Linked DNA regions of Heliomicrobium gestii. The protein of the gene in region 1 binds, or shares a complex with, the protein of each later gene. Links are inferred from orthologs where the notes say so. Each region holds a gene or a part of one and is shown on either strand. Other genes may lie near its edges. The genes, in order: secG and secY.

Region 1 (6,676 bases):
CGCAACAGAAGCCAGTCATGCTCATCGTCCTTGACGGATGGGGCCTGCGGGAAGAGGTGGAAGGGAACACCCTGAAGGTCGCCAACCTGCCCAACTATCAACGCCTATGGGAGACCTATCCCCATACGGCCATCCAAGCCTCCGGCGAGTATGTGGGCCTGCCGAAAGGGCAGATCGGCAATTCCGAAGTGGGGCACCTGAATATCGGCGCTGGTCGCGTCGTCTACCAGGAATTGACGCGCATCTCCAAGGCGGTGGAGACGGGCGATTTGGCCAAGAACCGGGTCATTGGGGATACGATGGATCGACTGAAGGGGACGGACAAGGCCCTGCACCTGATGGGGCTCCTCTCCGACGGCGGCGTGCACAGCCACATCGACCACCTCTTTGCTCTTTTAGATATGGCTGTGGCGCGAGGCGTCGAGCGGATCTTTGTTCACGCCTTTTTGGATGGCCGTGATGTGCCGCCGGCCAACGCCAAAGAGTATATCGACGCCCTGGAAAAGAAACTGGAACAGCTCGGCCGCGGGCAGTTGGCCACCGTGAGCGGCCGGTACTACGCGATGGATCGGGATCAACGGTGGGATCGCCTGCAAAAGGCTTGGGACGCTATGGTTCATGGTTGCGGAGAGAAGGCGACCTTGGGCGCCGCCGCTGTGGAGGCTGCCTACCATGCCCGCGTGACCGATGAGTTCGTGCCGCCGACGGTGATCGTCGACGGCCAGGGCGAGCCCAGGGGCACCGTCGGCGACGGCGACTCGGTGCTGTTTTTCAACTTCCGGGCCGACCGGGCCCGTCAGTTGACACGGGCCTTTGTGGATGCCGATTTCGCCGGTTTTGACCGCGGTCCCCAGGCGCCGCAGGTGCACTTCTGTTGCCTGACCCAGTATGACGTTACCATTGACGCGCCGGTCGCTTTTTTGCCCCAAAACCTGGAGAACACCTTCGGCCAGGTGATCGCCAAAGCCGGGCTGCGGCAGTTGCGCATCGCCGAGACAGAGAAGTACGCCCATGTGACCTTCTTCTTCAACGGCGGCGTAGAGGAGCCGAATCCAGGCGAGGAGCGCATCCTTGTGCCGTCGCCGAAAGTGGCGACGTACAACCTCCAGCCGGAGATGAGCGCCGGGCAGGTGACCGAAAAGGTGCTGGCCGAGATCGAGGCGGAGAAATACGACGTGATCATCCTCAACTTCGCCAATCCCGATATGGTGGGGCACACCGGGATGATGCCGGCGGCGATCCAAGCGGTCGAGGCGGTCGATCAGTGCCTGGGCCGCGTTGTGCCGGCGGTGCTGGCCAAAGGCGGCGCGTTAGTGATCACGGCGGATCACGGCAATGTGGAGATGATGATCGACCCCAACGACGGCGGGCCCCATACGGCCCATACGACCGATCTGGTGCCGGTCATGCTCGTCAGTGACCGCCATAAAGACCGGCGACTGCGCGCTGCAGGCGCCCTTGAGGATATCGCGCCGACGCTGCTGGGCCTGCTTGGCGTGCAGCCGCCGCCGGAGATGACAGGGAAGTCCCTGATCTCGTAGGGTTGGGTCCATTGGCCTGTTCGCTACGAGCTTCGCAGCTGCTCGCTTGATGGCTTGCCCAACCGGAAACGAGTCTATAATTGCAAGACAAAAATGTACACAATAACCAAAGAATCAATACGTATTGGAGGAATCGATTCATGTCTGTTATCGCTGAAATTTATGCTCGTGAGATTCTGGATTCCCGTGGGAACCCGACCGTTGAGGTTGATGTGGTCTTGGAAGACGGGACGCTGGGTCGGGCAGCCGTGCCGTCGGGCGCGTCCACAGGCGCTTATGAAGCGGTGGAACTGCGCGACGACGACAAAGGGCGGTACTTGGGCAAGGGCGTACAGAACGCTGTCGACAATGTGAACCTGGAGATCGCGCCGGAACTGATCGGCTGGGACGTGACCCGGCAGATGGACATCGACCAGCGGATGATCGAACTGGACGGCACGCCGAATAAGGGCCGCCTCGGGGCGAACGCCATCCTGGGCGTCTCCATGGCTTGCGCCAAAGCGGCTGCGCAGTATGTCGGCCTCCCCCTCTACCAGTACCTCGGCGGTGTCTTCGCCCGGGAACTGCCTGTTCCGATGATGAACATCCTCAACGGCGGCAAACATGCCGACAACAACGTGGATATCCAGGAATTCATGGTCATGCCCATCGGCGCGGCGAGTTTCTCCGAGGGCCTGCGCATGGGCGTCGAAGTCTTCCATGCCCTCAAAAAAGTGCTCAAGGGCAAGGGGATGAACACGGCTGTTGGTGATGAAGGCGGTTTTGCCCCCAACCTGTCCTCCAATGAAGAAGCGCTGCAGGTGATCATCGAGGCGATCAAAGCGGCCGGTTACAACCCGGGGACAGAGATCCTGCTGGCCGTTGACGCTGCCGCTTCCGAGATGTTCAAGGACGGCAAGTACCACCTGGAAGGGGAGGGCAAGGTTAAGTCTTCCGCCGAGATGGTCGACTACTGGGAAGACTTGGTTAACCGCTACCCCATCGTTTCGATTGAGGACGGCCTGAACGAGGATGATTGGGAAGGCTGGAAGCTGCTCACCGATCGCCTCGGCAAGCGGGTGCAACTGGTCGGCGACGACCTCTTTGTCACCAATACGGAGAAGCTGGAAAAGGGCATTGAAACCGGCGTCGGCAACTCCATTCTGATCAAGGTCAACCAAATCGGCTCGATCACGGAAACGCTGGCGGCGATCGAAATGGCGCGCCGGGCCGGCTACACGACGGTCATCTCCCACCGCTCCGGTGAGACGGAAGACGCCACCATCGCCGATCTGGCTGTCGCCGTCAACGCCGGCCAGATCAAGACGGGCGCTCCTTCCCGCACGGACCGGGTCGCCAAGTACAACCAACTGCTGCGGATCGAAGAGGAACTGGACGAACGCGCTCTCTATCGCGGCAAGAAGACCTTTTTCAACCTGGAGCGCCGGTAAGAATCGACGCGGAACGGTTGCCATCAACATCCGTCCATGGTATGTATTGCATTTGACTGGGGTAAAATAGGGCTACGGGATCCGGGTTACCGACCCGGATCCCCTTCTCTTTCTTACAAGACGATTCATGAAGGTGAGGTTGCTGCATTGCAAACAATCTCACGATCAAGCCCGCTGCCTTGTCTTTATCTGGTGGACGTGCTAAAATTCTTATGTTAAAAATGCCAGGAGTAAAGTAGGGGAGGTGTAATTTTGCAGACATTTATCATTATTATTCATGTCATCGCCAGCCTCGGCTTAATGGCCTCTGTTGTCATGCAGTCCGGAAAAAGCGCGGGACTGTCCGGCGCGATCGCAGGCGGTGCTGAAAGCTTTTTTGGCAAGAAGAAAGGGCTCGATGACCTACTCAGCAAGATGACGATGGTATTTGCCGCTCTTTTCTTGCTTAGCGCCTTGGGGCTGTCCATGGTGGGGTAATCATCTGGGGTTAGCATATTCTGGGGTTACTTGGTAGAGTGTCAAAGAATACGGGAATAACATAAGGAGCGTGAACACTCCGTGAATTACCCGTTGATTGCGGCGGCCACCGGCGTCGTCAGCCTGCTGTTTGCCGCCTATCTGGCCATGAGCGTGTTAAAAGAGGACCAAGGGACTCAGCGCATGAAAGAGATCTCTCAGGCCATTTTTGAAGGGGCCATGGCCTTTCTGAACCGCCAGTACAAGACCCTCATCCCCTTTGCCCTGATCATTTTCGGCGCCCTGCTGGTCGGCAACTGGGGCAACCAGAAGCTCGCCTGGGGGCAGGCCATCTCCTTCCTGGTCGGCGCCGGCTTTTCCGCCGTCGCCGGCTATGTCGGCATGACCATCGCCACCAAGTCCAACGCCCGGACGACGGCTGCGGCCATGCGCGGCCTCAATGAAGCCCTCTCGGTCGCCTTTCGGGGCGGCGCCGTCATGGGCATGTCAGTCGCCGGTCTCGGTCTGCTCGGCGTCTCTGTGCTTTACATCGTCTTCCAGGATGCCGTGATCATCAACTCCTTCGCCTTCGGCGCCTCTGTCATCGCCCTCTTCGCCCGTGTCGGCGGCGGCATCTACACCAAGGCGGCTGATGTGGGCGCCGACCTGGTGGGCAAGGTCGAGGCCGGCATCCCTGAAGATGATCCGCGCAACCCCGCCGTCATCGCTGACAACGTCGGTGACAACGTGGGTGACACGGCTGGTATGGGCGCCGACCTTTACGAATCCTATGCGGCCACGACCATCGCCGCCATGCTGATCGGCGTCACCGTCTTCCCGAACCGGTTGGAGGGGCTCTTTTACCCGCTGCTGATCGGCGCGGCCGGGATCGTCGCCGCCATCATCGCCTCCTTTTTCGTCCGCACCACCGAGGACGGCGATCCGCAGATGGCGTTGAACAAAGGCCTCTGGGGCACCAACCTCCTCACGGCCGTCGCCACCTACTTCATCGCCGCTTCTCTCTTCGAGGGTGTGGGCGTCGCCAATCCGAGCGCCTTTCCCTCTGGTGTGCCCCTGGGCCTGACGATCTCTGTCGTCAGCGGCCTGCTCGTGAACGTGGCCGTCGGTTGGGTCACCGAATACTACACCTCCTACAATTATAAGCCGGCCCAACATATCGCGTCGTCGTCCCTGACTGGACCGGCAACCAACATCATCGCTGGCATCGGCGTCGGTCTCAAGTCGACTGCGTTACCCATCATTGTGATTGTCATTGCGATTGCTGTCTCCTACCATTTCGCCGGCATCTACGGCATCGCCATGGCTGCCATGGGCATGCTCTGCACCGCCGGCATGGTCGTCGCCATCGACTCTTTCGGACCGGTCGCTGACAACGCTGGCGGCATCGCCGAGATGGCCGAACTGGGACCGGAAGTTCGCAAAAAGACGGATAAGCTGGACGCAGTCGGCAACACAACGGCTGCCGTGGCCAAAGGTTTCGCTATCGGATCGGCGGCGTTGACCGCGCTGGCGCTGTTCACCGCTTTTGCCGAAGAAGTGATCAAGTCGCCCGGCGTATCGAAGGCGCTCGCCGGCAGCCACTTCATCCTCAACCTGCTGGAACCGAAGATCATCATCGGCCTCTTCATCGGCGGCACAGTGCCTTTCCTCTTCTGCGCCTTTGCCATGGAAGCCGTCGGCAAGGCTGCCTTTGAGATGATCGGTGAGGTTCGCCGCCAGTTCCGGGAGATCCCCGGCCTGATGGAAGGCAAAGCCAAACCCGACTACGCCCGATGCGTTGACATCTCCACCCAGGCGGCCATCCGCCAGATGATCGCCCCCGGTCTGCTGGCTGTCATCACCCCGCTCATCGTCGGCTTCGGCTTCGGCGCCCAGGCGTTGGGCGGCATGCTGGCCGGCGTGACCGTGGCAGGCGTCCTCCTGGCCATTTTCATGGCCAACGCTGGCGGCGCCTGGGACAACGCCAAGAAGTACATCGAGAGCGGCAAACACGGCGGCAAACGGACAGAAGCCCACGCCGCCGCCGTCATCGGCGACACCGTTGGCGACCCCTTCAAGGATACGGCCGGCCCGTCATTGAACGCGTTAATCAAGGTGACCGGCACCATCTCCCTGATCATCGCCCCCTTCTTGAACCTGTAAGGTATTGATGACCCCTATCGACACCGGGACCGGCGACGGTTCCGGTGTCTTTCAATTCCTCGGACAAAGTGTGGTATAATGGGCCTATCCTATTCTCGAAAGGAGCCCTTGCCGTGTTTAACATCGGCTTTCCCGAACTTGTGCTGATCTTCATCGTCGCCCTCATCGTCCTCGGTCCCAGCAAATTGCCGGAGGTCGGACGGAGCGTGGGCAAGGCGCTCGGCGAATTTCGCCGCGCCACCGAAGGGCTGAAATCACAAATGAATGAAGCCATGGAACCGGTCAAAGACGTAAAAAACACGATCCAGGAAGCGTCTGCTCCTGTCCGGGAAGCCCGCTCAGTGATGACCGACCCCCAAGGGTACGTCGCAGAAAAGGCGAAAGAAACCCTGTTGGGTGAACCAGCGGATAAAAGGGCCGAACAACATGCCCCTGTAAAGGCTACTGCTCCAGTAACTGCACCAGCCGACGCACCGGCCCATGTGGATAAGCCTGTGGGGCAAAAGGACGGAGAGAACCGATGACGCTCAATGTGACCGATGAGGGCATGTGTTTTTGTTGCGGCCGAAACAACCCGATCGGCTTACACCTCTCCTTTGCCTGGGAGAGAGAAGAGTATGTGACCTATTTCACGCCTCAACCGCAGCATCAGAGTTACGCCGGCATCACCCATGGCGGTTTGGTCTCCACGGTGTTGGATGAAGTGATGGGAAGGCAGATGTCTTCGCGGGGGATACCCGCCGTGACGGCTCGGATGGAGGTCCGTTTTCGCCACTCCGTACCGTTAGGCGATCGGGTCCGCGTCGCTGCCCGCATCGTTCGCGAACGGGGAAAGGTGATTGACGCAGCGGCCACAGCGACCCTTTGCGACGGGCGCGTTGCGGCAGAGGCCACCGGACGCTTTCTCATTGTGGAAGGTTCCCTGCCAGCAGCGAAATAGAGAACTGTATGATCAAAACGTTTATCAAAACAGAGAGTTGACGCCAAGTGAAGAGAAAAGAACCGATCAATCATGAATTCTCGGTCAACACTGCCGACGCGCGAAGCGGCGTTGGCCTTGCTCGACCGAACATGAATTGAACACGA
Region 2 (6,610 bases), on another replicon or contig:
TTCCCGCCAAAAACCGGGTTGTCGTTGAGAAGGTTAACGTCGTCAAACGGCACTCGAAGCCCAGCAAAGCCAATCCCCAAGGCGGCATCATCGAGAAAGAGGCGCCCATCGATGCCTCCAACGTGATGATTTTCTGCCCCAAATGCGACCGGCCGGTGCGCAGCGGTCATATGTTCTTGGAAAACGGCGACAAGGCTCGCATCTGCCGCAAATGCGGCGACGTGCTTGACAAAGACAAGTAAAGCCTCGTCCGAGAGGAGGTCAGCAGATTGGCCCGTCTGAAAGAAAAGATTCAAACCGATGTCAACGCTGCCATGATGCAGCGGTTCGGATATAAGAACGTCATGCAAATCCCCCGCCTGGAAAAAGTCGTCGTCAACATGGGCCTCGGGGAAGCGATTTCGAACCCCAAAGGTCTTGACGCGGCGGTAGGCGACCTGACCCGCATCACCGGCCAGAAACCGGTCATCACGACGGCGAAGAAATCCATCGCCGGCTTTAAACTGCGGGAAGGCATGAAGATCGGCTGCAAGGTGACCCTGCGCGGCGACAAGATGTACGACTTCGTCGACAAACTTGTCACCCTGTCCTTGCCCCGCGTCCGCGACTTCCGCGGCGTGAGCCCCAAATCCTTCGACGGTCGCGGCAACTACACCCTCGGCCTGAAGGAACAACTGATTTTCCCGGAAATTGAGTACGATAAGATCGACCGTATGCGCGGGATGGACGTCACGTTTGTGACGACGGCCAAGACCGACGAAGAAGCCCGTGAACTCCTTCGGCTGATCGGAATGCCGTTCCGCGCCGAATAAGGCATTACAGGAGGGAATCTCGTGGCAAAAACATCCATGATCGTGAAACAAAGCCGTTCCCCCAAATTTCGCGTCCGCGCGCACAATCGCTGCAAGATCTGCGGACGCCCCCACGCTTACATGCGGAAATTTGGGATGTGCCGGATTTGCTTCCGCAACCTGGCCTACAAAGGGGAAATCCCCGGCGTGACCAAGGCCAGTTGGTAAAGATACACGGAGGGGGGTACCAGCCCAATGGTCATGACCGATCCAATCGCGGATTTCCTGACACGGATCCGCAATGCCAATATGGTTTACCATGACAAAGTGGAAGTTCCGGCTTCCAAAGTCAAGCGGGCCATCGCAGAGATCTTCAAGAGCGAAGGTTATGTCAAAGACGTCGAGTACGTCGAAGACAACAAGCAAGGCCTGCTCCGCATCTACCTGAAGTTCGGCCCCAACCGTGAGAAAGTCATCACCGGCGTCAAACGGATCTCCAAGCCGGGCCTGCGCGTCTACGCCCGCAAAGAAGAGATTCCCAAGGTCCTCGGCGGACTGGGTGTCGCCGTTCTTTCGACCTCGCAGGGCATCATGAGCGACAAAGCTGCTCGGAAAGCCGGCCTCGGCGGAGAAGTTCTCTGCTACATCTGGTAACAGACCTATTCTTTGAACCGAATCGCACACAGCAGGAGGTGTGACCATGTCACGGATCGGCAAGAAACCCGTGGCGATCCCGGCCGGCGTCAACGTAACGATTGAAGGCAATGTCGTTACGGTGAAAGGGCCGAAAGGCGAACTCAGCCGGGAACTCCATAAAGACATCATCGTCACGGTGGAAGGCAACACCGTCCAGGTTACGCGCCCCAGCGACGATAAATTCCATCGCTCCCTTCACGGCCTGAGCCGCACCCTCGTCGCCAACATGGTTGACGGTGTGTCCACGGGCTTCAGCAAAAACCTGGAACTGGTCGGCGTCGGCTACCGGGCGGCCAAGCAAGGCAAAAAGCTTGTCCTCACCGTCGGCTACAGCCACCCGGTCGAGATCGACCCCGGTGAAGGGCTGGAAGTGGAAGTCCCTGTTCCGACGAAGGTCATCGTCAAAGGGATCGACAAGGAAAAAGTGGGCGCGCTGGCGGCCAACATCCGCGCCGTACGGGAGCCTGAACCCTATAAGGGCAAGGGCATCAAGTATGATACCGAAGTCATCCGCCGCAAAGTCGGTAAGACCGGCGGTAAAAAAGGCAAAAAATAAGCCCTAACCCGAGGTCGAAGGGAGTGAGCCCGAGTGATCAAAAAACTTGACCGCGATGCCGCACGTCTGAAGAAACACATGCGGATTCGCAAACGGGTGCAGGGCACTGAAGAGCGTCCCCGCCTGTGCGTCTTCCGCAGTCTCAATCATATCTACGCCCAAGTGGTCAATGATGTCACCGGCCGGACCCTGGTGGCCGCCTCCAGCCTCGACGGCGATTTCAAGGCAGCCAACGTATCCGGCGGGAACATCGAAGGGGCCAAAAAGGTCGGCGAACTCGTCGCCAAGAAAGCCCTGGAACAAGGCATCGAAAAAGTGGTCTTTGACCGCGGCGGTTATATCTACCATGGCCGGATCGCAGCTCTGGCCGAAGCAGCCCGGGAAGCGGGGCTTCAATTCTAAGCGTCCCGCATAAAGGAGGGAAAAGAATGGCAAGAATAGACGCGAGCGGTCTGGATCTTCAGGAAAAAGTCGTCTACATCAACCGCGTGGCGAAAGTCGTCAAAGGCGGTCGCCGTTTCTCCTTCAGCGCCCTGGTTGTTGTCGGTGACGGCAAAGGCCACGTAGGCTTCGGCCTCGGCAAGGCCGGCGAAGTGCCTGAAGCGATCCGCAAAGGCGTTGAAGACGCGAAAAAGAACCTGATCGTCGTCCCCATGGTTGGCACAACCATCCCCCATCCCGCCCTCGGCGTGTTCGGCGCTGGCCGTGTGTTGCTGAAGCCGGCCTCCAAAGGTACCGGCGTCATCGCTGGCGGCCCTGTCTGCGCCGTCCTCGAACTGGCTGGGATTCACGATATCCTCACCAAGTCCCTGGGATCCAACAACGCCAACAACATGGTGCGCGCCACCATGGAAGGCCTGCGCAGCCTGAAGCGCGCCGAAGAGGTCGCCAAACTGCGCGGCAAAACGGTCGAAGAGATTATTGGTTAGGAGGGTCAACCGTGGCTAACAAACTTAAGATCACCTGGGTGAAAAGCGCCATCGGTTACTCCAAGAACCAAAAGCTCACCGTGGCCACCCTGGGTCTCAAAAAGCTCCATCAATCGGTCCTCCACGATGATACCCCCGCCATCCGGGGCATGATTCGCACGGTCAACCACCTGGTGACCGTGGAAGAAGTGGAAGCCTAACGCGAGGAGGTGTACCCATTGCAACTCCATGATCTGAAACCGGCTCCGGGGTCGCGGCAAAAACCGACCCGGAAAGGGCAAGGCACCGGTTCCGGCCTGGGCAAAACGGCCGGCCGTGGTCATAAAGGTCAAAAAGCTCGCTCCGGCGGCGGTGTCCGTCCCGGCTTTGAAGGCGGTCAACAACCGCTCCAGCGCCGGATTCCCAAGCGGGGCTTTTCCAATGCCCCCTTTAAAAAGGAATTCGCCATCATCAACGTGGGCGACCTCGATGTCTTCGAGGCTGGCACGGTGGTGACGCCGGAACTGCTTCTGGAACGGAAAATGATCAAGAAGCTGAAAGACGGCGTCAAGCTCCTGGCTGAAGGCAACATCGAAAAAGCGTTGACGGTAAAACTCCATGGGGTGAGTGAGGCTGCGGCGGAGAAGATCAAAGCTGCTGGCGGCCAAGTAGAGGTGATGTAAGACATGTCCACTCTGGTGGGCACTCTGCAAAATGCCTGGAAACTGCCCGATCTGCGGAGCAAGATCGTCTTCACGCTGATGATGTTCCTTGTCTTCCGCATCGGCGCTCACATTCCTGTGCCAGGCATTAACCGCGAAGTGATCGATCAACTGTTGAACTCGGGGGCCCTCTTCGGCTTCTTTGACGTGATTTCAGGTGGCTCTTTCCGGAAATTCTCCGTCTTCGCCATGAGCATTACCCCCTACATCAACGCATCGATCATCATGCAACTCCTCACCGTCGTTATCCCCTCGTTGGAACAACTGGCCAAAGAGGGCGAAGAGGGTCGGAGAAAAATCACCGAGTACACCCGCTACTTCACCATCATCCTGGCTTTTATTCAGGCCATCGGACTCTCCTATGGTCTGAAAGGCGCCGTCGCTAACCCTACCGTCGGGAGTTACCTGCTTGTCGCTGTAACCCTGACGGCCGGCACGGTCTTTCTGATGTGGATCGGCGAGCGAATCACCGAGAAAGGGATCGGCAACGGCATTTCGCTGATCATCTTCGCCGGTATCGTCTCCCGACTCCCTTCCGGCATCGGACAGCTCTATGAGTACGTCCGAGTCGGCACGACGAACGTGCTGAACGTCCTGCTCTTCGTGCTGATCGCCGCCGCCACCATCGCGGGGATCATCTACATCAATGAAGGGCAGCGGCGCATCCCGGTCAACTACGCCAAACGGGTCGTCGGACGGCGCGTCTACGGCGGGCACAGCACCCACATTCCCCTGCGGGTCAACCAGGCTGGCGTCATCCCCGTTATCTTCGCCTCCTCCATCCTGGCCCTGCCGACGACGATTGCCGCCTTCTTCCCCGGTTCTCCGGTGGGACAGTGGTTTCAGCAGTACTTCAACTTCGGCTCCTTCCTGCATAGCGCCTTCTATGCCCTGCTGATCCTCTTCTTCACCTACTTCTACACCGCCATCACCTTCAACCCTGTCGATGTGGCCGACAACATGAAGAAGCATGGCGGCTTCATCCCCGGGCTCCGGCCCGGAAAACCGACAGCCGACTACATCACCAGGGTGATGTCTCGCATCACGCTGGTTGGCGCGTTGTTCCTGGCGGTCATCTCCCTGTTGCCGACCTTCGTCATCATGTTGACCGGGATCACCAACATCTACTTCGGCGGCACGGCGCTTCTGATTTGCGTCGGTGTGGCCTTGGATACGATGAAGCAACTGGAATCCAACATGTTGATGCGGCATTACCAAGGATTCATGAAATAGAAGTATATAAAGAGTGGGCATGTCCCTGGACGGAGGAAATCTGTCTACGGAGCGGCAAGGAAACATCCCGGACCTGCCCACAGCAACCATCCCTGTCAGTATGGACGGGGGATTTACGGAGGGATATACCGTGAACGTATTGCTGATGGGTCCGCCGGGCGCCGGCAAAGGGACTCAAGCCGAAAAGCTGGTGAGCCAGTTTGCCATTCCCCACATTTCCACTGGCGACATGTTTCGCGCCGCCATTAAAAACGGTACGGAACTGGGTCGGAAGGCCAAATCCTTCATGGATGCCGGTCAACTCGTTCCTGATGAAGTAACCATCGGGATCGTGCGGGAACGTTTGGCCCAGGACGACTGCCGAAAAGGCTTCCTCCTGGACGGGTTCCCCCGCACCGTGCCCCAAGCGGATGCGTTGGAAGCAACCTTGAAGGAACTGGCCTTGGAACTGGATGCCGTCGTCGACATCCATGTCCCCCGGGAAAACCTGATCGAACGGTTGACTGGTCGTCGTATCTGCCGCCAGTGCGGCGCTACCTACCATGTCGTCTTCAACCCGCCTCCCTCGGAGAGGGTATGCGGCAAGTGTGGCGGCGAACTGTACCAGCGCAGCGACGACTCCCGCGAAACGGCGGAGAACCGTTTGGATGTATATACCCGGCAGACTCAACCGCTCATTGAATACTATGAGGCCAAAGGACGCTACAAGCGAATCAACGGGGAACAGGATATGGCGGCGGTGTTTGCGGACATCTGCGCCGCCCTGGGGAGAGACGCCTGATGATCGTCTTGAAAGCCGCCCGGGAACTCGATTACATGCGGGATGCCGGTCGGATTGTGGCCGAGACCCTGCGAGAGATGGAAAAAGCGGTGGCGCCGGGAGTGACCACGGCAGAACTGGACCAGAAGGCGGAGGATTTCATCTGCTCGAAGGGCGCCAAGCCCTCCTTCAAAGGCTACCAGGGCTTCCCCGCTTCCATCTGCGCCTCCATCAACGAACAAGTCGTTCATGGCATTCCAGGTTTACGGCAGTTGCAAACGGGGGATATTATCAGTATTGACGTCGGAGCATATGTCAATGATTACCATGGCGACGCTGCGGTGACGCTGCCTGTCGGGGAAATTGACGAATCGCTTCAACGCCTGCTGGACGTGACGCGCCGTTCCCTGGAGATCGGCATCGAAGAAGCGAAAGTAGGCAACCGTCTCTTTGATATATCCCACTCCATTCAGAACTATGTTGAAGGAAACGGGTTTTCCGTTGTCCGCCAATTTGTGGGTCACGGCATCGGCAAAAAGATGCATGAAGAACCGCAGGTGCCCAATTTCGGGCCGGCTGGACGGGGACCGCGGCTTCAATCGGGCATGACGCTGGCCATTGAACCGATGGTCAACGCGGGAACCTGGGAAGTCGAAACCAAGGAAGACCAGTGGACGGTGGTCACGAAAGACCATAAGCCGTCCGCCCATTTTGAGCATACCATCGCCATTACCGATGATGGACCGGAGGTCCTCACTCGTGTACACAGCAAGTGACAGTGACGGTACGGTGTATCAGGCCAGGCGAGCTGGTGCGTTCTCTAGCCGGAAGGGACGAGGATAAGCATTTTCTGGTGCTGAAAATTCTCGATCCCGATTACCTTCTGATTGCGGACGGACACTATCGCAAAGTGGAAAACCCCAAGAAGAAGAAGATCAAGCATC

The links.
Region 2: the proteins of secG (region 1) and secY are in contact, whole or in part, in a crystal structure (PDB 5AWW), measured with the Thermus thermophilus proteins. The link is inferred for Heliomicrobium gestii from one-to-one orthologs. Residues at the interface, in WP_223903268.1 of Thermus thermophilus: Tyr5, Ile9, Tyr12, Leu13, Ala16, Leu19, Val20, Val23, Leu24, Gln26, Glu27, Pro28, Gln30, Gly31, Ala32, Asp34, Leu35, Met36, Gly37, Gly38, Ser39, Ala40, Asp41, Leu42, Phe43, Ala45, Arg46, Val48, Tyr53, Thr56; in WP_096411648.1 of Thermus thermophilus: Leu14, Gln16, Arg17, Phe20, Ile34, Pro35, Pro37, Ile72, Arg108, Arg109, Asn112, Gln113, Arg116, Ile117, Ile120, Pro145, Gly146, Trp147, Phe152, Phe155, Val156, Val159, Thr160, Val162, Ala163, Gly164, Ala166, Leu167, Trp170, Glu173.

What each region holds. Positions count from the first base shown.
Region 1 is NZ_WXEX01000016.1:5,936-12,611, reverse strand. The notes cover bases 1,858-4,835. They hold secG (preprotein translocase subunit SecG), read left to right. Parts: upstream 1,858-3,223; coding sequence 3,224-3,448; downstream 3,449-4,835. Other genes in these bases: GTO89_RS15425 (sodium-translocating pyrophosphatase), read left to right, coding at 3,530-4,835; eno (phosphopyruvate hydratase), read left to right, coding at 1,858-2,971. In the rest of the region: gpmI (2,3-bisphosphoglycerate-independent phosphoglycerate mutase), read left to right, coding at 18-1,541; more of eno, read left to right, coding at 1,682-1,857; more of GTO89_RS15425, read left to right, coding at 4,836-5,590; Sec-independent protein translocase protein TatB, read left to right, coding at 5,704-6,114; GTO89_RS15415 (PaaI family thioesterase), read left to right, coding at 6,111-6,530. UniProt on the Bacillus subtilis protein: Involved in protein export. Participates in an early event of protein translocation.
Region 2 is NZ_WXEX01000002.1:330,860-337,469, reverse strand. The notes cover bases 2,865-5,776. They hold secY (preprotein translocase subunit SecY), read left to right. Parts: upstream 2,865-3,646; coding sequence 3,647-4,906; downstream 4,907-5,776. Other genes in these bases: map (type I methionyl aminopeptidase), read left to right, coding at 5,687-5,776; GTO89_RS03545 (adenylate kinase), read left to right, coding at 5,037-5,687; rplO (50S ribosomal protein L15), read left to right, coding at 3,191-3,634; rpmD (50S ribosomal protein L30), read left to right, coding at 2,984-3,172; rpsE (30S ribosomal protein S5), read left to right, coding at 2,865-2,972. In the rest of the region: rplX (50S ribosomal protein L24), read left to right, coding at 1-242; rplE (50S ribosomal protein L5), read left to right, coding at 270-812; GTO89_RS03585 (type Z 30S ribosomal protein S14), read left to right, coding at 834-1,019; rpsH (30S ribosomal protein S8), read left to right, coding at 1,047-1,445; rplF (50S ribosomal protein L6), read left to right, coding at 1,492-2,043; rplR (50S ribosomal protein L18), read left to right, coding at 2,077-2,445; more of rpsE, read left to right, coding at 2,472-2,864; more of map, read left to right, coding at 5,777-6,442; GTO89_RS03535 (RNA-binding protein), read left to right, coding at 6,520-6,610. UniProt on the Bacillus subtilis protein: The central subunit of the protein translocation channel SecYEG. Consists of two halves formed by TMs 1-5 and 6-10.